Regions from separate parts of the Pseudomonas sichuanensis genome, predicted to be linked through region 2. Evidence: riboswitches for the same ligand, from Rfam matches in the RefSeq annotation. Region 2 holds a riboswitch; each other region holds the start of a gene.
The links. A riboswitch is a leader RNA that binds a small molecule or an ion and turns the genes downstream of it on or off. The one in region 2 is predicted to bind cobalamin.
Positions count from the first base shown of each region.

Region 1: it holds a riboswitch for cobalamin, as region 2 does, so the genes downstream of both, cobW (cobalamin biosynthesis protein CobW) here and LOY51_RS17475 (TonB-dependent receptor) in region 2, are expected to answer to the same signal.
Region 3: it holds a riboswitch for cobalamin, as region 2 does, so the genes downstream of both, LOY51_RS16010 (ABC transporter substrate-binding protein) here and LOY51_RS17475 (TonB-dependent receptor) in region 2, are expected to answer to the same signal.

Region 1 is NZ_CP087185.1:3,140,413-3,147,411, reverse strand. It holds gene LOY51_RS14225 (response regulator transcription factor) at 1-193, opposite strand, end outside; gene LOY51_RS14220 (DUF1272 domain-containing protein) at 399-641, opposite strand; gene cobM (precorrin-4 C(11)-methyltransferase) at 704-1,456, opposite strand; gene LOY51_RS14210 (cobalamin biosynthesis protein) at 1,485-1,895, opposite strand; gene LOY51_RS14205 (CbtA family protein) at 1,895-2,590, opposite strand; gene LOY51_RS14200 (CbtB domain-containing protein) at 2,601-2,786, opposite strand; cobalamin riboswitch at 2,884-3,109, opposite strand; cobalamin riboswitch at 3,170-3,368, shown strand; gene cobW (cobalamin biosynthesis protein CobW) at 3,470-4,537, shown strand; gene cobN (cobaltochelatase subunit CobN) at 4,541-6,999, shown strand, end outside.
Region 2 is NZ_CP087185.1:3,850,840-3,857,838, reverse strand. It holds gene LOY51_RS17480 (GlxA family transcriptional regulator) at 148-1,203, opposite strand; gene LOY51_RS17475 (TonB-dependent receptor) at 1,449-3,566, opposite strand; cobalamin riboswitch at 3,677-3,882, opposite strand; gene LOY51_RS17470 (GNAT family N-acetyltransferase) at 4,069-4,638, opposite strand; gene LOY51_RS17465 (carboxymuconolactone decarboxylase family protein) at 4,718-5,062, opposite strand; gene lpxO (lipid A hydroxylase LpxO) at 5,252-6,151, opposite strand; gene thpR (RNA 2',3'-cyclic phosphodiesterase) at 6,357-6,902, shown strand; gene LOY51_RS17450 (TonB-dependent siderophore receptor) at 6,909-6,999, opposite strand, start outside.
Region 3 is NZ_CP087185.1:3,565,953-3,572,951, forward strand. It holds gene LOY51_RS15995 (ParA family protein) at 1-274, shown strand, start outside; gene LOY51_RS16000 (hypothetical protein) at 651-1,100, opposite strand; gene LOY51_RS16005 (acetyltransferase domain-containing protein) at 1,323-2,489, shown strand; cobalamin riboswitch at 2,516-2,713, shown strand; gene LOY51_RS16010 (ABC transporter substrate-binding protein) at 2,827-3,840, shown strand; gene LOY51_RS16015 (FecCD family ABC transporter permease) at 3,837-4,853, shown strand; gene LOY51_RS16020 (ABC transporter ATP-binding protein) at 4,850-5,638, shown strand; gene LOY51_RS16025 (pseudoazurin) at 5,656-6,090, shown strand; gene LOY51_RS16030 (OprD family porin) at 6,087-6,999, shown strand, end outside.

The sequences.
Region 1 (6,999 bases), 710 kb from region 2:
TCACTTCCATGCCATCGAGGTCGGGCAGGCCGATATCGAGGATGACCACATCTGCCTTGGTCTGCTCGGCCAGGCGTGCGGCATCCTTGCCTTTACCGGTTTCGCCGACGACGGTGAAGCGCTCCCCCTCGAGCAGCATGCGTACAGCAAGGCGAACAATGTGATGGTCATCGACCAACAGCACGGATGTCATGTGAAACTCCTGTCGGATTGAGCCCATGTCCTGTCTTCCGTCGGGCTCACGCCTGCGGATCAATTGGGCAGCGCGCACATTACGGTGATTCCGAACCCTTGGTAATAGGCGAGTATAGGCGCGTTGAAAAGACAACAAGGAATTGTAGAAAAGGACTACAAAAGGGGCGCGGGAACGCCCCGGGACAGGTACTGAGGCAGGCGGGTCAGTTGCAGGCGGGATGTGCCTTGAGGATGCGCTCGCTGGAGGCGGGGTTGTTCTTCAGGGCCTGGCCCACCCGGGGCGGGCGGCTGAGTAGCGGGCCGCCACAGTTGGGGCAGCGGCCGTGCAAGTGCTGGTCATTGCAGCTGCGACAGAAGGTGCATTCGAACGAGCAGATCAAGGCGTCCGGGCTGTCGCCCGGCAGGTCGCTGTTGCAGCACTCGCAGTTGGGGCGTAGTTCGAGCATGGGCGTGGCTCCGTGACGTGGAAGGGCAGTGTGCGCCGTCGCCACGTCTGGCGGCAATCGCTTCAGTTGCCCGGGCGGTACAGGTGGGCGTGGCCGGCGCGGTACAGCGCCGATTCGGCGAACGGTGCATCACCCAGCACATGGCCGACCAGGATCAGCGCCGTGCGCCGGAAGCCCTTGCTGGCCACGCGCTCGACGATGTCCGCCAGGGTGCCCCTGGCCCAGTCCTGATCGGGCCAGGTGGCGCGATGGACCACGGCGATCGGGCAGTCGGCGCCGTAATGGGGCAGGAGTTCCTCGACGATCCGCGCCAGGTTCTTGATGCCCAGATGGATGGCCAGGGTGCTGCCATGCCGGGCCAAGTCGGCCAGTTGTTCGCCGGCCGGCATCGGTGAGCTGTCGCCGTAACGGGTCAGGATCACCGTTTGCGACACCTCTGGCAGGGTCAGCTCGCAACCCAGCAGCGCGGCGCTGGCGGCGGTGGCCGTCACGCCGGGGATGATCTGGTAGTCGATGCCCAGTTCGCGCAGTTGGCGGATCTGCTCACCGATGGCGCCATACAGGCTGGGGTCGCCGCTATGTACCCGGGCCACGTCCTGGCCGTTGGCGTGGGCCTGGCGCATGGCCTCGACGATCTGCTGCAGGTGCAGTTCGGCACTGTTGATCACTGTCTCGGCACGGTGCCCTTCGAGCACGGCAGCGGGTACCAGCGAGCCGGCATAGATGATCACCGGGCACTGGCGGATCAAACGCTGGCCCTTGACCGTGATCAGTTCCGGATCGCCGGGGCCGGCGCCGATGAAGTAGACCGTCATGGGGAGTCCTTGCAGGTAAAAGGGCGGATTATCCGCCGATGGCCAGCGCCAGGGTAGCGCCGCCGAGTCGCTGGCGCGGTACGCGCAGGCCAGGCTGCAGCGATTCGCGGCCAGCCAGGGCCAATGCGGCGCTTTCGGCCACACCCCAGCAGCCGGTCTGGGCGAAGGCGATGGCCGAGCGCTGGCTGAGCAGCGGCTCGAAGCCGAGCAGTTGCCCGGCATCGAAACAGATGAACGGCAGCCCGAGGCGCTCGGCCAAGGCCAGCAGGCCTGGCTCCCGGGCCTTTGGCGCGATGCTGGCGATGCCGCGCAGCGCGCTGAGCGGCAGGGCATGCTCGGCCAGGGTCTGGCGCAGCAGGACCGCCAGGGTCTCCACCGGGCAACCCCGGCGGCACCCAAAGCCGGCATACAGCGCCGGCGGCTTTGCAGATTCCAGCATCAGGCTTGACTGTAGCGACGGTACAGCCAGGCGCTGAGCAGGCCCAGGGCCACCCAGAAGGCGGCATTGGTCAGCCAGGAAGCGATCTTGAACTGGGTTTCCAGTGCCTCGGGTGCCAGGCTTTCATGCACCGCTGGCTGTGGCGCGCCGATCACGTGGGGCACAATCAGCAGCGCCGCGCCAAGTACCTTCAACAGCCAGTGGCGACCGAACACCAGCAATGCCAGGCCAGTGGCGGTGGCGGCGGCGGTGCCGATCCACCAGGTCTGGCGTTGGCCCAGGTCGGCAGCGGCGGTGCCCGGCAGCTCCGGCGGCAGGCCCAGGGTCGGCGCCAGGCAGAACACCGCAAAGCCGGCCAGGCCCCACAGCGCGCCGGTGCTGACCCGGCCCGGCTCGCGCAGGCTATACAGCGCGACGAGGATCAGCGCAAAGCCGACGGCTACCACCAGGTTGCCACCGGTGGTGGACAGCACGCGTTGCCAGCCGTCTTCCGGCGCCCAAGCTTCGGCGCTGTGCTCATGCTCGTGGGGGGCGGCGGCTTCGCCATGCTCATGGTGCTCGGCTGCCGGGGCGGCGCTTTCATAGGTCTCCGCCTGCAGAATCAGCGGTGCGACCCAGAAGCTTTGCAGCAGTGTCAGCAGCAGGGCGGCGAGCAGCCCACTGAAGCCCGCAGTGCGGGCAATACGGGTAATCATGCGGGGCTACTCAGTGGCAGGGGAAGGCGGCGCTGTGGCGGGTGTCGTGGGCAGCGTTGTGCACCGCCTCGATGTGCGAGAAGCCGGCGAAGTAAACCAGGCACAGGCCCAGCAGGCTGGCGCCGATGGCGATGACCATGCGCTGGCTGAGTGTGGCGGGGGTGGAGATGCTGTGTTTTGTGCTGGTAATCGGCATGACGCGTTCCTCTGCTGCTTTTATTGGGGCAACGGGCAGGCGCGGCGCTCCCGGGCAGGACAGCCCAGGGAATACGACAGCGCCCGCCCACCGCGGGGTGTTGATGTGGTGTCAGGCCGGTCTCCGGGCTGGCGAGGTGGAGCGGTGCTCCATCTATTGGCGTCACCTTCCCATGCCTGTTGAACCGGCACAGTGGTCAAGACGCTTCACTCGCTTACCGTTGCGGGGGCAGCACCGGCCTTGTCCGCTGTCTATTAAAGACGCTGGACGCACCGGTTTCCCGTTTCACCCCCAATGGGGGCACCTGAACGCAGTGCGCTAGCAAATCATGGGGCGTGGCTTGCGTCAATCGCCCCAGCGGTTGACCGGTGTCGGGCGGATGCGTAGCCTTGCCGCTTCGAGGTTCTCCGGCCCAGGCCGGAGCTAAGACGGGAACGCGGTCCAAGCCGCGGCTGCCCCCGCAACTGTAAGCACTCAAAAGGATCGGCACAGCCACTGCGCAAGCGCGGGAAGGCGCCATCCCCCCGGCACCGCTGCCGGAACAGTGCAAGCCAGGAGACCTGCCTCGCAACGTTTTCGACTATCAACCGGGCGGGGTGATCCGGTGGCGAACGCGCCCGGCCGGCAACGCCCGAGGCTGTCGTCCCGCATGCCCGCGCCATTGCTGCCAAGGGCATCGCGACATGAAAACACTGGCCAAGCTCCCCGTCACCATCGTCACCGGCTTCCTCGGCTCGGGCAAGACCACCTTACTGCGCCACATGCTCGACAACGCCCAGGGCCGCCGCATCGCGGTGATCGTCAACGAGTTCGGCGAGCTGGGCATCGATGGCGAAATCCTCAAGCAGTGCAGCATTGGTTGCACTGAAGAAGAAGCCAACGGCCGCGTCTACGAGCTGGCCAATGGCTGCCTGTGCTGCACCGTGCAGGAAGAGTTCTTCCCGGTGATGCGCGAACTGGTGGCGCGCCGCGGCGACCTCGACCACATCCTTATCGAAACCAGCGGCCTGGCCCTGCCCAAGCCCCTGGTGCAAGCCTTCCAGTGGCCAGAAATCCGCAACGCCTGCACCGTCGATGCGGTTATCACCGTGGTCGACAGCCCGGCAGTGGCCGCCGGCACCTTCGCCGCCTACCCGGACCAGGTCGACGCCCAGCGCAAGCTCGACCCCAACCTGGACCACGAGTCGCCGCTGCATGAACTGTTCGCCGACCAGCTGGCCAGCGCCGACCTGGTGGTGTTGAACAAGGCCGACCTGATCGACGCCGAAGGCCTGGCCAAGGTTCGTGCCGAAGTCGCCGAAGAGCTGCCGCCAGCGGTGAAAGTGATCGAAGCCAGCAGTGGCCGCCTGCCGCTGGAAGTGCTGCTGGGCGTCGGTGCCGAATCCGAGGCGCACATCGACGGCCGTCGCACCCACCACGATTCGCACCACGACGGCGATGACCACGACGATCACGACCATGACGCCTTCGACTCGATCTCCATCGACCTGCCAGAGGCCGACGAAAGCCTGCTGCTCGATGCCCTGACGCAACTGGTCACCGAGTTCGGCATCCTGCGCGCCAAAGGCTTCGCCGCCATTCCCGGCAAGCCGATGCGCCTGCTGATCCAGGGCGTGGGCACGCGCTTCGACAAGCACTTCGACCGCGCCTGGCGCACTGACGAGCCGCGCATCACCCGCCTGGTGCTGATCGGCCAGGACCTCGATGCCGTGCACCTGGAAGCGCGCCTGCGCCAGTCCCTGGGCGCCTGACCCATGCACCTGCTGAGGACCCAGCCCGGCGGCTTCGTGCCGGACGACAGCATTGCCGACCTCGGCCAGACTCCCGCCGAGCTGGTGATCCTCTGCAGCGGCGATTCGCACCTGGCGCTGCTCGCCGAAACCGCCGAGCAGTTGCCGGACGACTTCCCCAGCGTGCGCCTGGCCAACCCCATGCAGGTGCAGAACCACGCCTCGGTCGACCTGTATGTAGACGAGGTGCTGCGCCACGCCAAGGTGATCCTGGTGTCGCTGCACGGCGGCGTCGGTTACTGGCGCTATGGCGTCGAGCAACTGGTGGAACTCAGCCAGCGCGGCGTGCAACTGATCCTGGTGCCCGGCGATGACCGCCCCGACCCGGAACTGACCGACCTGGGCACGGTGCGTGGCGAGCAGGCCGAACGCCTCTGGCACTACCTGCGCCAGGGTGGCAAGGCCAACGCGGTCAGCCTGTTCAATTGCCTGGCCAGCCAGTGGTTGGGGCGTGACTACGCCTGGGATGAACCGCAGCCGTTGCCGCGTACTGCGGTTTACCACCCGGCCAAGGCCAGCGCCCAGTTGCAGGACTGGTACGCCGACTGGCATCCCGAGCAGCCGGTGGCGCCACTGTTGTTCTATCGCTCGCACCTGCAGGCGGCCAACACCGCCTTCATCGACGTGTTTTGCCAACGCCTGCAAGCCTGTGGCCTGAACCCGCTGCCCATTGCCGTGGCCAGCCTCAAGGAGCGCGCCTGCCTCGACCAGGTCGAGGCCTGGCTCGATGAAGTGCAGGCTGAAGTGGTGATCAACACCACCGGCTTTGCCTTGTCCAGCCCCGAACAGCCCAACCTGCGCCCATTGCGCCGCGATGTACCGGTGCTGCAGGCGATCTGCGCCCAGGACAACCAACCGGCCTGGGAGCAGAGCGAACAGGGCTTGGGCGCTCGCGACCTGGCCATGCACATCGCCTTGCCGGAACTGGACGGGCGCATCATCACCCGCCCCGTGAGCTTCAAGGACCTGGCCTGGCGCAGCGAGCGCAGCCAGTCCGACGTGGTCTGCTACCGGGCCCACCCTGAACGCATGGACTTCGTCGCCGAACTGGCGCGGCGCTGGGTCGAGCTGGCGCGCCTTGACAACCAGGCGAAGCGCGTGGCGCTGGTGCTGGCCAACTACCCGACCCGCGATGGACGCATCGGCAATGGCGTCGGCCTGGATACGCCCGGCGCCGCACTCAACATTCTCAAGGCCTTGCAGGCGCAGGGTTACCCGGTGGCCGGCCTGCCCGACAGTGGCACCGAACTGATCCACCAGTTGCTCGGCGGGGTGACCAACGACCTCGACCACCTCGACCAGCGCCCCTGTGCCCAGAGCCTGAGCCTGGCCGATTACCACAGCGCCTTCACCGCCTTGCCCGAAGCCAACCAGCGCGCCGTGCTGGAACGTTGGGGCCCGCCCGAACAGGACCCGATGTACCGCAGCGGGCGTTTGATGGTGGCCGGCCTGCGCTACGGCCTGACCTTCGTCGGCATCCAGCCCGCGCGCGGCTACCAGGTCGACCACAGCGCGGTGTACCACGACCCCGACCTGGTGCCGCCCCACGGCTACCTGGCGTTCCACTTCTGGCTGCGCAACGGCTATGCCGCCGATGCGCTGATTCACGTCGGCAAGCACGGCAACCTGGAGTGGCTGCCGGGCAAGGGGGTCGGGCTGTCCAATGAATGCTGGCCAGACGCCTTGCTCGGCCCGCTGCCGAACATCTACCCGTTCATCGTCAACGACCCGGGCGAGGGCGCCCAGGCCAAACGGCGCACCCAGGCGGTGATCATCGACCACCTGATGCCGCCGCTGACCCGTGCCGAAACCTATGGCCCGCTGCGCCAGCTGGAGCAGCTGGCTGACGAATACTACGAAGCGCAGCTGCTTGACCCGCGCCGTGCCCAGGAGCTGCAGCGCGACATCCTCGAACTGCTCAAGGCCAACCACATCGACCGCGACCTGCAGCTCGAAGGCCAGCTGGACGACGCGGCGGTGTGGCTGCCGCGGCTCGACACCTACCTGTGCGACCTCAAGGAATCGCAGATCCGCGATGGCCTGCATGTGTTCGGCCAGTCGCCCCAGGGCCGGCTGCGCAGCGACACGCTGTTGGCGCTGCTGCGGGTGGAACGCGGTGACGGCAAGGGCGGCAATGCCAGCCTGATCCGCGCCCTGGCCCGGGCGCTGGGGCTGGGCTTCGACCCGCTCGATTGCGACCTCGGCCAGGCCTGGGAGGGTCCACGCCCGGCGCTGCTACAGCAGCTGGACGCGGCGCTGTGGCGCACGGCCGGGGATACCCGTGAACGGCTCGAACTGCTGGCGTTGACATTGATCGAACAGGCGCTGGAAGGCGACTGCCCACTTGATGGGCAGGCTGACTGGCAACCGGTGCGCGAGGTGCTGCAAGCGCTGGTCGAGCAGGTCGCCCCCAACCTGGACGC
Region 2 (6,999 bases):
GTACGCCTGGTGCTGCTGGGTGGGGCCTGGTCCGACCTGTGGCCCATCGCGGGGCAAGCCCGCTCCCACGGCACTGTGGGAGCGGGCTTGCCCCGCGATGAGGATGGTTGACGCAGCAAGGATGCTAAGCGTGGCCGGCGTTGCGCCCTAGGCCAAAGAACCCTGGATTTCGGCCAGCGGCACGCTGCGGGCGAAGCGCGCGCGGTAGTCGCGCGGGGTGACTGCCAGGTGGCGCTGGAACGCCTGGCGCATGCGTTCCTCGCTGGCAAAGCCGCAGTGGCGGGCAATCTGCTCGATGTGCTGGGTGGAGTTCTCCAGCAGGCGGCGGGCGGCTTCCAGGCGGAACAGTTCGATGGCCTTGGCCGGGGTGCGGCCAGTCTTCTGTTTGTACACCCGGGTGAAGTTGCGCAGGCTCATGCGCGCCTGCTCGGCCAGGCGTTCGACACTCAGGCGGGGGTCGCCCAGGTGGTCGTTGAGCCACAGGTGCAGGGCGTCGAAGACGGCGCTGTCCTCACCCTGGGCCTTGAGCAACTCGCTGAATTGCGCCTGCCCGCCGGGGCGCTTGAGGAACACCACCAGCTCGCGCGCCACCTGCATGGCCACCTCGCGGCCGCAATCGGCCTCGACCAGGGCCAGGGCCAGGTCGATGCCGGCGCTTACCCCGGCCGAGGTCCACACCTGGTCCTGCTGCACGAAGATCGATTCGGCATCCACCTCGATGGCCGGGAAGCGCTGGTGCAGGGCGTCGCACATGGCCCAGTGGGTGGCCGCCCGGCGGCCGTCGAGCAGGCCGGCGGCGGCCAGCAGGAAGGTGCCGCTGCACACCGAGGCGGTGCGCCGGGCGCGGGCGGCGACCAGGCGCAGCCAGTCGACCAGTTCGCCGTGTTCGGGGAGGGTGCGGACGATCTCCGGGGCGCCCGGCACCACCAGTGTGTGCAGCGGTTCGTGCAACCAGGGCGGCAAAGGTTCGGTACCGACCGCCAACCCTTCTGCGGTGGGCACCAGACCACCGGTTAGGCTGGCGGTGACCACCCGGTAGCCGGGCAAGCCGCGTTCGGCGCGGGCTTTGGTTGCGGCCCAGAACACCGTCTGGGCGCCCGTCAGGTCGAGCAGGCCCATTTGCGGATAGGCAAGGAACAGCACGGTATGCGGCTGGTCGAGCGAATGCACGGGCGGGTCGGGGATTTGCGGGATATCGGTCATGGCATGCTGCTTTGGGCGGGGGCTTGCCCTAGTCGATCAGCTTGCGCGGTGATGTACAAGCACCGGCGGCCTCATCGCGGGGCAAGTCGCATCGGCGCACCACCGCTCTGTGGGAGCGGGTTTACCCGCGAACACGGGCATAGCCCGTGCCAGGCAGCGAGGTGTCATCTTCGCGGGTAAACCCGCTCCCACAGGGGCCGTGCATTCCCCCAGGATTGCACAGTACCCGCGAAGGGGCCTTTGGCTCAGAAGCGGTAATCGACCGTGGCGAAGTACGAACGCGGTGCGCCCAGCAGCCACTGCTCGCCGCTGTAGGCCGACATCGCGTATTCACGGTCGAACAGGTTGTTCACCTGCAGCCCCAGGCGCACGTCCGGCAGCACCTGCCAGCCGATGTTGCCATCGATCACGGTGTAGCCCGGCACGTGCTGGTCGTTGGCGGTGGTGGCGTAGCGCTGGTCGACATAGCGCAGGCCGATGCCGGCATCGACAGCCTGGCCGAAACCCTTGCTCAGCCACAGGTTGGCGGTTCGCCGTGGCACATCGGTGGGGCGGTTGCCCGAGCGGTCGTAGGCGATGCCGCCGCTCACTTCGTCGAACTCGTCGTACTTCGCCCGCACCAGCGCCGCATTGGCCGACAGCTGCCACTGATTGCCCAGCGCCAGTTCCAGGCTTGCCTCCAGGCCATCGGAGGTCTGCTGGCCGGCCTGCTGCTTGGTGTGGGTGAGCGGGTCACTGACCAGCAGCTTGTCCTTGACGATGTGATAGGCCGCCAGGGTCCATTCGCCACGGCCTTCCCAGAAGCGCTGCTTGAGGCCCAACTCGGTCTGCTTGGCTTCGGTCAGGTCCAGGCGCTGCTCGGGGCGCAGGGTGATCAGGTCGCCGACGCCGTCTTCGCTGGTGGAGTACTGGCCGTACAACGACAGGTCGTCGGTGACGGCGAACACCAACCCGGCGCGCCAGTTGCCGCCCTGCAGGCTGCGGTCGCCGCGGGTGTCGTCGAGCAAGTTGCTGCGGTCGATGTGGTTCTGGTCGCGGCGAATGCCGGTGACCAGGGACAGGCGCTCGGTGAGCTGGGTGCGGTTTTCGGCGAACAGGGCGAAGGTGCTGGTTTTCGACAGCGACTGCGGCTGGGTCAGGCTGGCGCTATGGAAGGCACCGGGCGTGGGCTGCCAAGGATCGAGCGGGTCTGTGCTGCCGTCGTCGTAGGGCCAGTTGCTGTCGATGTTGAAGCGGATGCGGTTGTACTCGGCACCGACCACGGTCTTGCTGGCCAGGCCGAACAGTGTGTGATCGAAGGTGAACGTCTGGCGGTCGCCGATCTGCTCCTGGTTGTGCTTGATCTCGAGGAAGCTGCCGCGCTGCACCACCCCGTTGTCGGCGTCCCAGGCGTACTGCTCGGCGTTGCGCCAGTGGCGGCGGCTCTTGATGTAGTAGAGCTGGTTGCTGGCCGAGACGCTGTCGTTGATGGCCCAGTCGGTGGTGAAGCGTGTCCACTCATCATGGTAGCGCTGCACGTCGTTGCTGACGTTGTAGTTCTTCTTGGCCAGGCTGCTGCGCAGATGGCCGTCGATCAGCGGCGTGCCGTAGTAGTTGGCCGGCTGTGCATCGCCACGCTCGTGGGCGAGGGTGAAGCTGAGGTCGTCGCTGGCATCGAAGCGCAGCGCGGCACTCAGGGCCAGGCTGCGCGAGTCGGTGCGGTCGATGTAGCCGTTGCCGGCCTGCTGGTTGAGGGTGACGCGGTAGCTCAGGCGCTCGCTCAGGCTGCCGCCGCTGTCCAGGCCCAGTTGCTGACGGTCCCAGGAGCCATAGCCCAGGCGCAGGTGGTTGCTGATCTCGCCGGCGAAGGGCTTTTTCGGGATCACGTTGACCACCGCGCCGGTGGCGCCTTCACCGTACAGCACCGAGGCCGGGCCGCGGATTACATCAATGCGCTCGACCATCCACGGGTCGACCGGGAAGGTCTGGGTGCCGGCACCGGTGTACAGGCGCGCGCCGTCGAACAGGGTCATCACCGAGTTCTGCCCGCTGAAGCCACGCGCCGACAGGCCGGTGCCGCCATCGCCGGGGGTGCCGATGAAGGTGATGCCCGGCGAGCGGGTTACCGCATCCTGCACGGTGAGGTTGTTGCGCTGCTGGATCTGCGTCTCGCCGAGGCTGCTGGTGCTGGCGGGGGTGTCCAGGGCGCTGAGGTTCAGGCGTGAACCGGCCTGGGTCGGGGTGGCCAGGTCGACGGTTTGCGCATCGCGGCTGTCGGTGATGGCCGTGGAGGGCAGGGTGAGGGTGGTCTGCTGTTCGGCCTGGGCCGGCAGGGCGACGGCCAGGCAGGCCGCCAGGGAGTAACGCTTGCTGATACGGGACATGTCGTTCCACTGCTGCAGGAATGAATGGATCCCGGTGGAAAACACGCAAAAGGCGAACCGCGCACGCAGGCACGCGCACGGATACCGGCCTGCGCCCGCCCACCGCGGGTTGCCAAGTGAAGCCTCAGGCCGGTCTCCGGGCTTGCGAGGGTCGTGAAGCCTTCACCTTCCCATGCTGGCGCACAGTGGTGTGTCGAAGGGTTCGCTCGCTTACCGTTGCGGGGGCAGCGCCGGACTTGTCGCATGGAGCGACGCACCGGCTTCCCGTTTCACCCTGCGCACGGCGGCGTAGGGCACCTGAAACTGGCGCGCATCTGACCATCGCGCGGAGAGTCAGTCAAGCGTTGGAGCGAAGGGAAAGATCATGTGGGTCAAGGGGTTGTGTGCTTGGCGTGCGGGCCTCATCGCCGGCAAGCCGGCTCCCACAGTAGTCCGGCATTACCCTGTGGGAGCCGGCTTGCCGGCGATAAGGCCTGACAGGTGTCGCAGCTAATCCATGCTTTCAGCGACCGCGCCGGCGTGACACCCGTGCTTCGATGTTCTTGCGGCCGATCAGCAGGGGTGGCTTTTCCACGACCGGTTCATCGGCCAGCCACTTGTACATCACCAGGCAGTCCACCAGCCCCAGCTGGGCGTGGCGGAAGGCCCGGGGCAGGCGCCCGACCGTCTCGAAGCCAAGCTTGTGCCACAGCGCCACGGCCACCTCGTTGGTCGCCACCACCGAATTGAACTGCAGGGCGAGCAAGCCTTCCTGGCGTGCCAGCTTCTGCGAGTGTTCGCACATCAGCCGCGCCACGCCGCGGCCCCGGGCGTTCTCGCAGACCATGTAGCCGCAGTTGCCAACATGAGCGCCGGGGCCGGCGGCATTGGCCTTGAGGTAGTAGGAGCCGAGCAGCTCGCCGTCTTCTTCGGCCACCAGGGTGCGCAGCGGTGCTTCAAGCCACAGCGCCAGGGCTTGCTCGTAACTCAGGGCGGGGTCGAAGGCGTAGGTCTGGCGGGCCTGGACGATGGCCTGGAAGGTCGGCCAGAAGCGCGGGAAGTCTTCCGGGGTCATGGGGCGGATGTGGATCATGGCGGTTCCTGCGCGGGCTGGGCCGCCAAGTCTGGGTGTCGCGGCGCCGGCGCGCAAGGGCGCTGGCGCCGTGAAGGGGCTAGTTGCTGGCTTTGCCGACCGCATCCAGGGCCCGGGCCGAGTACACCAGGGCGGCGCCGGCATTCATCGCCACCGCCACGCCGAGGGCCTCGGCGATTTCTTCGCGGGTGGCGCCGTGCTTGACCGCCTGCTGCGAATGCACGGCGATGCAGCCGTCGCAGCGGGTGGTCACCGCCACGGCCAGGGAGATCAGCTCGCGGGTCTTGGCGTCCAGGTGATTGGTCTTGGCCCCGGCACCACTGGCGGTCATGTAGCCGGCCACGGTGTCGGGAGACAGTTGCTTGAGATCGCCGATGCCGGCCATCAACTGCTTACGGTAGGCGTCCCAGTCCATCATGCTCATCGTCTTCACCTTGTCAGGTTGGTCGGGGGAGCTTTCAGGCTAGTCGATGATGGGGAGAGTGTTTTCATCTGGTGAAAACATCGCGGGGCAAGCCCGCTCCCACGTGCCCCATGCAATGAGGTCTGGCGTGGGAGCGGCGGTGCGCCGATGCGACTTGCCCCGCGATGGTGTACGTACGGCGCTGCCCGGTCAGATGTAGATGAACACCAGCACCAGTGCTGCGACCACGACCCACTTTTCCAGGTAGTAGCGCATGCGGTTGCGTTTCTTCAGCGCCTTGCCGCGTTCACGGATCTTGTAGATGCGGGTGAACAGGCGGTTGATGCCGCCAGTCTTGTCATTGGCATCGTTGGGCGCGGCGGCGGCGGCCATGACGTTGCGGCTGAACCAGCGGTTGAAGGCGCTCGCCCAGCGGTACTTGAGCGGGCGTTCGACGTCGCAGAACAGGATGATGCGGTTGTGCTCGGTGGTGTTGGCGGCGTAGTGGATGTAGGTCTCGTCGAACATCACCGCTTCGCCGTCGCGCCACGAATACTTCTCGCCGTCGACATCGATGTAGCAGCCGTCGTCGTTAGGGGTGTCCAGGCCCAGGTGGTAGCGGTAAGACCCGGCGTACGGGTCGCGGTGGCGTACCAGTTTGGCGCCCGGTGGCAGGGTGGCGAACATCGCCGCCTTGACCGTGCCGATACCCTGCAGCAGCTCGGTGGTGCGCGGGCACAGGCTCATCGCCGAGGGGTGGCTCTCGCCGTACCACTTAAGGTAAAAGCGCTTCCAGCCGGTCTTGAAGAATGAGTTGAAACCGACGTCGTCGTAATTGTCGGACTTCTTGATCTCGCCGGCATGCAGCAGTTGCTGGGCCTCGGCACGGATCTCCTGCCAGTGGTCCTTGAGCGGTTGCAGTTCGGGGAACGCCTCGACCGGCAGGTAGGGCTTGGCCGGGAGCCTGGAGAACAGGTAAAGGAAACTGTTGACCGGGGCGAGGAAACTGGAGTGGTCGCCCAACTGGCGGGTCAGCTTGTGACGAACCCGACCGCGCAGGTGAACATAGGCGATCGAGAGGACGAAGATCAGTACGAGTGCAATTTTCATGGACGGTTACTTGTCTAAAAAATGGCCATGCGCCATGGCATAAGCCCGCCAGCATAAACAAACATCGTCAGGGATTGTACTTATTGTTACGTAAATTCCGGGCGACTTAGGTGTAATGGCCTACAGCTTGCGCAAACGATTCAACTGGTTTTTTCCATGCACTTTGTGTTTTGGATTGCCCCAATCTTCTGACAAGGAACGCCCTATGGTCCAGGAATCCCGCCCCAGCGGCGCACCCTTCAAGCGCCTGTTCTTCGCCCTTTCGGTCAGTGATGGACAGCGCCGCGCCATCGCCCAGTGGCGCCGTGGCCTCAATCTGCGCAGCGGCAAGCCGGTGCCGGCGGACAACTTCCATGTGACCTTGTTGTTCCTGGGGGATGTGGATGCGGCCTTGGTGCCGGCGGTGTGCGCCGCCGTCGAGCCGTTGCAGCGCCCGGATGCGCCGCTGCGGGTGGTGCTTGACCGGTTGCAGGTGTGGCCGCGGGCGAGCGCCCTGGTGCTTGAGCCCGAGCAGGCGCCAGCGGCCCTGCGCCAGTTGGTCTATGCCCTGCAGCAGGCAGTGCTGCCGCTGGGTATCGAGGCGCAGGTGCGCGAGTACCGGCCGCACCTGACGCTGTCACGGGACTTTCGCGGGCCGCTGCCGGAGGCGGCGCAAGCGCCGGAGTTCTTCCTGGCGGCGCGCAGCTTCACCTTGTACGAGTCGCGCAAGGGCCAGTACTGGCCGCTGGCCGAGTGGCCCCTGGCGGATTGAGGCGGATCAGAACTGCGGCGTGTACTTGACCGTGAACATGAAGTTGCGTGGCTCACCGTAGTTGTTGCTGCCATTGAGCTGGTTGAAACCGGCCACC
Region 3 (6,999 bases), 280 kb from region 2:
GGCCGAGGTCGACGAACTGCGCCAGGACCACAATGCCGCGTTGCAGGTTGAAGGTGTGGTGGTCAACCAGTTCGCCGGGCGCACCGCCCTGCACCAGACCCTGGTCGACCAGTTGCGCGGCGAAGGGCTGCCGGTGCTGCCGGTGTACCTGAGCAACTCGATCAAGATGCGCGAGTCCCATGAAGCGGCCGTGCCCCTGGTGCACCTGGCGCCGCGCCACAGGCTGGCGCAGGAGTTTGTCGAGTTGCTGGATGTGCTGGAGCGGGCGGCGTGAGGGGGGTGTGGGGGTTCAAGTGGCCGACTTAGTCGCGCGTGTGGGCGGGCAGGCGTAGGGTGGTAATTTTGCAGCGCTCTCAAGATCGAGCGCCGCCCGCGCGGCGCTTCGCGGGTAAACCCGCTCCCACAGTTTATTTCGGGCCAATTATTCCTGTGAAAGTACCGGTGCCTGCCTTGGTGCATGCCTTGAGTCATGTGGGGCGGCGGCAACGCCCACACTGAAACCGCGTCGTACCAACAAGGCGGACCAGGTAATGGCACAGGAAAGACTGGCCCGAAACAAACTGTGGGAGCGGGTTTACCCGCGAAGCGCCGCGCGGGCGGCGCTCGATCTCATAGGCGCTGAAGATACCCAGCCGAACACACAGCAGCCCCTACCACCGCCGCCCCTGATCACGCTCACCGCTACCACCGCTGTAACGCGTGTCCTGCCCGCCCTGAATATTCGACCGACTACTGGAAGAGCTGCCATCGCTGTAGCGCGTATCCTGCCCACCCTGAATATTCGCCCGGCTGCTGGAAGAGCGGCCATCGCTGTAGCGCGTGTCCTGCCCACCCTGGATGTTCGAGCGACTACTGGAAGAACTGCCGTCGCTGTAGCGCGTATCCAACCCACCCTGAATATTCGAGCGGCTGCTGGAGCGGCGCCCGTCGCTGTAGGTGGTATCGAAGCCGCCCATGATATTGGCGCGGCTGGTTGAGGTAGTGCCGTCGCTGTAGCGGCAATCCTCGCCGCCCTGGATGTTCTTGCGGCAGCTGTCGGCCAGGGCCGAGGCGCACGGCAACGTCAGCAATGAGGCCAGTAGCAGATGGGTGGGTTTCATGGCAGTCCTTGTCGGCAAATTACATTCAGCATCACGCGGCCTGCATGTATCCACCAATGCTCGCTAAAGCACAAGTGTCTCGAGCAGGCCAATCGCCACTAGATGGCACTCGCTCCAGGCGGGCATGCAGATTTACCCACCCAAGCCTCTGTTCAGCTCAAGCCAAATAGTTATAAGATAACGTTTCATTTGACATTCATTCCTGCCTGCGACCCCTTGCCGATGACCAGCGCCACCGCCTCCCCCACCCTGATCACCCAGCGCCTGCAGAGCATCGATGCCCTGCGCGGCCTGGTGATCCTGTTCATGCTGCTCGACCACGTGCGCGAAACCTTTTTCCTGCATCGCCAGGTCAGCGACCCGATGAGCATCGACGCCACCGACCCCAGCCTGTTCGCCAGCCGCACCCTGGCCCACCTGTGCGCGCCGGTGTTCGTGCTGTTGACCGGGCTGTCGGCCTGGCTGTACGGCGAGAAGTACCAAGGCCGCAGCGACGTCTCGGCATTCCTGTTCAAGCGCGGGCTGTTCCTGGTGGCGCTGGAGTTCACCCTGGTCAACTTCGCCTGGACCTTCCAACTGCCGCCGAGCGTGATCTACCTGCAGGTGATCTGGGCCATCGGTATCAGCATGATCGCCCTGTCGCTGCTGGTGTGGCTGCCGCGCCCGGCACTGCTGGCGCTGGGTGCGCTGATCGTGGCCGGGCACAACCTGCTCGATGGCCTGCATTTCGGCCCGGAGTCGGCGCTGCACGTGCCCTGGGCGATCCTGCATGACCGTGGCTGGCTGCAAGCGACCGACAGCCTGCGCCTGCGCACCTCCTACCCGGTGCTGCCGTGGATTGGCGTGATCGCCCTGGGTTATGGCCTGGGCCCGTGGTTCGCCCGCACCAGCAATGCCGCCGAGCGCCAGAACCGTTTGCTGTTGGCCGGCACCGCCGCACTGCTCGGTTTCGCCGTGCTGCGCCTGCTCAACGGCTACGGCGAAGCGCCGTGGAACAGCTACCCAAGTGTCACGCAAACCCTGATGAGCTTCTTCAACATCACCAAATACCCGCCGTCACTGCTGTTCCTCGCCCTTACCCTGGGCACCGGCCTGTTGCTGCTGCGCGGCTTCGAGCGCGCAGGGTCCGCCCGCTGGATCAGCATGCTGGCGGTGTTCGGCGCCGCACCGATGTTCTTCTACCTGCTGCACCTGTACGTGCTCAAGCTGCTTTACCTGGCCTGCGTGGCGCTGCTGGGCCTCAACCACGGCGACTATTTCGGCTTCGACGGCATTGCCGCGGTGTGGCTGAGTGCCGTGCTGCTGGCTGCGGCGCTGTACCTGCCGGTGCGTGGGTTCGCCCGCCTTAAGGCACGCCGGCGCGACATCGCCTGGCTCAAATACCTGTAAAGGCGTTTTCACCCGGCGGGTGATGGTCTACCATGCCGCCCGCCGGTTTCCACTCGGAATTAATAGGGAATCCCCAGGCCGCCACACGCGCGCCAAAGGGAACTGCCCCCGCAACTGTAGGTGCCGAGCCCGCGCCATCGATGCCACTGGACCTTGTGTCCGGGAAGGCTGGCGCAGGGCCAGGACGCACCAGTCAGGAGACCTGCCGGCACATGTTCACCAACCGGCGGGGTGTCCGGGATGGCCATCCGTTAGTTGCCTCGGGCGCCCTGCCCGAAGCCTGGCGATGCCTGTCCGTGCTCATTCCGTGCACCCTTCGACAGGAGATCGCCCGACCATGCTGCCCCGTATCGCCACCCTGCTCGCCGCCATGTCGCTGACCGGCCTGGCCCAGGCCGCCGCCACGCACTACCCGCTCACCGTCGAAAACTGCGGCGTGCCGCAAACCTTCGCCCAGGCGCCCGCGCGCGCCGTGACCATCGGCCAGGCCGGCACCGAGATGCTCTATGCGCTGGGCCTGGGCGACAAACTGGCCGGCACCTCGCTGTGGTTCAACAACGTGCTGCCCGAGTTCAAGACGCAGAATGACAAGGTCGAGCGCCTGGCCGACAACGACCCCAGCTTCGAAGCGGTGGTGGGCAAACGCCCGCAACTGGTGGCCGTACAGTTCGAATGGATGGTCGGCGCCCAGGGCGTGGTCGGCACCCGCGAGCAGTTCGCCGAGCTGAAGATCCCCACCTACCTGCTGCCGTCCGACTGCGAAGGCAAGGACAACCTGGTCGGCGCCGACGGCACCCGCCTGCAGCCGTTCAAGGTCGAGACCATCTACAAGAGCGTCAGCCAGCTGGCCGAGATCTTCGACGTGCAGGACCGTGGCACGGCGCTGAACGCGCAACTCAAGGGCCAGCTGGAGCATGCCAGACAGCAACTGGCCGGCAAGGACCTTGCCGGCACCAGCGCACTGTTCTGGTTCTCCAGCGCCGACCTTGAGATCGACCCCTACGTCGCCGGCCGCCAGGGCGTGGCCGACTTCATGCTGCAGACCCTGGGCGTGCGCAACGTGGTCGAGTCCAGCGAAGAATGGCCCACCGTGGGTTGGGAAACCCTGGCCAAAGCCAACCCCACCTGGCTGATCATCGCCCGCATGGACCGCCGCCGCTTCCCCGCCGACGACTTCCAGAAGAAGCTCGAATTCCTGCGCAGCGACCCGGTAACCAAGAACATGGACGCCGTGAAAAACGGCCGCATCATAGTCCTCGATGCCGACGCCATGCAGGCCGGCATTCGCCTGTTCCGTGGCCTTGAGCGGTTGTCCGCAGCCTTCGCCAACGGCCAAGCGCCACAACCATGAGCCGCCTGCTGCCCCTCGCCATTGCCGCGCTGGCCGCCCTGCTGCTGGCCATGCTCGCCGGCATCGCCATCGGCGAAACCCGCCTGAGCATCGACCTGGTCTGGCAGGTGCTGGCCAACCAGCTGTGGCAGGCCGGCCACGCCCTCGACCCGATCGACGCCGGCATCGTCTGGAACTACCGGCTGCCGCGCACTCTGGTCGCCGCCGCCTGCGGCGCGGGCCTGGCCACTTGCGGCGTGGTGCTGCAGGCGTTGCTGCGCAACCCGCTGGCCGAGCCCTACTTGCTGGGCCTGTCCGCAGGCGCCTCGACCGGCGCCGTGGCGGTCGGCCTGCTTGGCCTGGGCGGCGCAGCGCTGTCGCTGTCCGGCGGCGCCTTCATCGGCGCGCTGGCGGCGTTCGGCCTGGTGCTCTTGCTGTCGCGCGCCAGTGCCAGCAGCCACAACAACGCCCAGGTGATCCTGGCAGGCATTGCCGGGTCGCAACTGTTCAACGCCCTGACCGCCTTCCTGATCACCAAGTCGGCCACCGCCGAGCAGGCGCGCGGCATCCTGTTCTGGCTGCTGGGCAACCTCAGCGGCGTGCGCTGGCCGTCGGTGTGGCTGGCACTGCCGGTGGCCGTGCTTGGCCTGGCGGTGTGCCTGTGGCACCGCCGTGCACTGGACGCCTTCACCTTCGGCGCCGATTCCGCCGCCTCGCTGGGCGTGCCGGTACGCCGCACCCAGTTGCTGCTGATCAGTTGCACGGCGCTGGTGACCGCGGTGATGGTGTCGATCGTCGGCGCCATCGGTTTCGTCGGCCTGGTCATCCCCCACGCCCTGCGCCTGCTGCTCGGCCCCGGCCACAGCCGCCTGCTGCCGGCCAGCGCCCTCGGGGGCGCGCTGTTCCTGATCGTCGCCGACATCCTTTCGCGCACCCTGATCGCCGGCCAGGTGATCCCCGTGGGCGTGGTCACCGCGCTGATCGGTGCACCGGTGTTCGCGCTGATCCTGGTCAGCCGCCGGGGGCGCCCATGACCGTGATGAACTCGCTGGAAGTCGCCCCGCTCGCCTGCCAAGGTTTGAGCCTGCGCCTGGGTGACCGCGAGGTGCTGCAAGGTATCGACCTGGCCGTGCGCCCCGGTGAAACCCTCGGTATCGTCGGCCCCAACGGCTCGGGCAAATCCACCTTGCTCAAGCTGCTCGCCGGCCTGCGCACGCCCACCACGGGCAAGGTGCACTTGCTCGGGGAACCCTTGGCGACACTGCCACGCCGGCGCATCGCCCAGCAGCTGGCACTGGTCGAGCAACAGGCCGACACCCAGGACGCCATCAGTGTCTTCGAAGCCGTGGCACTGGGCCGCACACCCTGGCTCTCGGCATTGGCGCCCTTCGGCAAGGCCGACCGCGCCATCGTCGAGCAAGCCCTGGCCGATGTCGACGCCAGCCACCTCAGCCAGCGCATCTGGCGCGAGCTGTCCGGTGGCGAACGCCAGCGCGTGCACATCGCCCGCGCCCTGGCCCAGCGCCCGCAACTGCTGCTGCTCGACGAGCCGACCAACCACCTGGATATCCAGCACCAGCTGAGCCTGCTGCAACAGGTCCAGGCGCTGCCGGTGACCACCCTGGTGGCCCTGCACGACCTCAACCAGGCGCTCACCTGCGACCGCCTGGCCGTGCTCGACCAGGGCCGCCTGGTGGCCCTCGGCAAGCCCGAAGCCGTACTCACCCCAGAGCGCCTGCTGAGCACTTTCGGCGTACACGCCCACTACCTAACCGATCCCTTCGACGGCGCGCGCATCCTGCGTTTTCGCGCCCCCTGAACCAGGAAGTTCCGCCCATGCCGCCCCGCTCCGCCGCCCTGCTGCTTGCCGCCTTGCTGACCACCACCGCCACCCAGGCCGAGGTGTTCGAAGTGAAGATGCTCAACCGCGGCGCCGAGGGGGCGATGGTCTACGAGCCGGACCACCTGCGCATTGCCCCGGGCGACACCGTGCGCTTTCTGCCGACCCAGGCCGGGCACAACGCGGCGAGCATTCCTGGCCTGCTGCCGGCAGGCGCCGAAGCGTTCAAAAGCAAGCTCAACCAGCCGTACGAATACACCTTCAGCCAGCCCGGGCTGTATGGCATCCAGTGCATCCCGCATCTGGCGATGGGCATGGTGATGCTGGTGCAGGTGGGCGAACCCACGCCGGCGCAGTTGCCAGGCGCCCTGCCCGCCCGCGCGGCCAGCCGCCTCGCCGCGCAGCTGCAAAAGCTGGAGGCCGCGCAATGAAACCGCTGTTCATCGCCCTGCCGCTGCTTGGCCTCAGCCCGCTGGCCCTGGGCGAATCTGCCCAGTCCAAGGCCAATGGCATCGTCGAAGACAGCAGCTGGAGCCTGCTCAACCGCACCGTCTACGACCAGCGCGACTACCGCAACGGCGGGCGCAACAGTGCCGCGCGCAACGCCTACAAACCCCGCGCCGAACGCAGCGGCAAGGCCGAGGAATGGGCCTACGGCCTGATGGGTACATTCAGTTCCGGCTTCACTCAAGGCCTCATCGGCGTGGGCGTCGATGCCCATGCCTACCTTGGCGTGCAGCTCGACAGCGGCGGCGGCCGCGCCGGCAAGGCGCGCCTGCTGGCCATCGACAACGACGGCCACCCCAAGAGCGAATACAGCCGGGGTGGCGCGGCGGTCAAGCTGCGCGCCTCCAACACCGTGCTGGCCTACGGCGAGCAACGGGTCAAGACCCCGGTGTTCAGCTCATCAGACAGCCGCCTGTTGCCCGAGACCTTCACCGGCTGGTTCCTCACCAGCAACGAGATCGACCGGCTCAAGCTGGTGGCCGGGCACTTCAACGAAGGTACCGACCGCAATGCCTCCAGCCACGATCAAGGCTTCGTGGTGAACTACTCCAACGGCCGCCAGGGCAACAGCTTCGACCTGGCAGGCGCCGTGTGGAACCCGACCGCCAACGTCAGCGCCAGCCTGTACAGTTCCCGCTACCAGGACACCTGGAACCAGCACTACCTCGGCAGCACCCTCAGCCACGCCTTCGACGACCAGCGCAGCCTGAGCCTTGACCTCAACCTGTACCGCACCACCGACACTGGCAAGGCCCTGTCCGGGCGCATCGACAACACCACCTGGAGCCTGGTCTCGCGCTACGCCCAGGGCCCGCACGCGTTCAGCCTGGGCT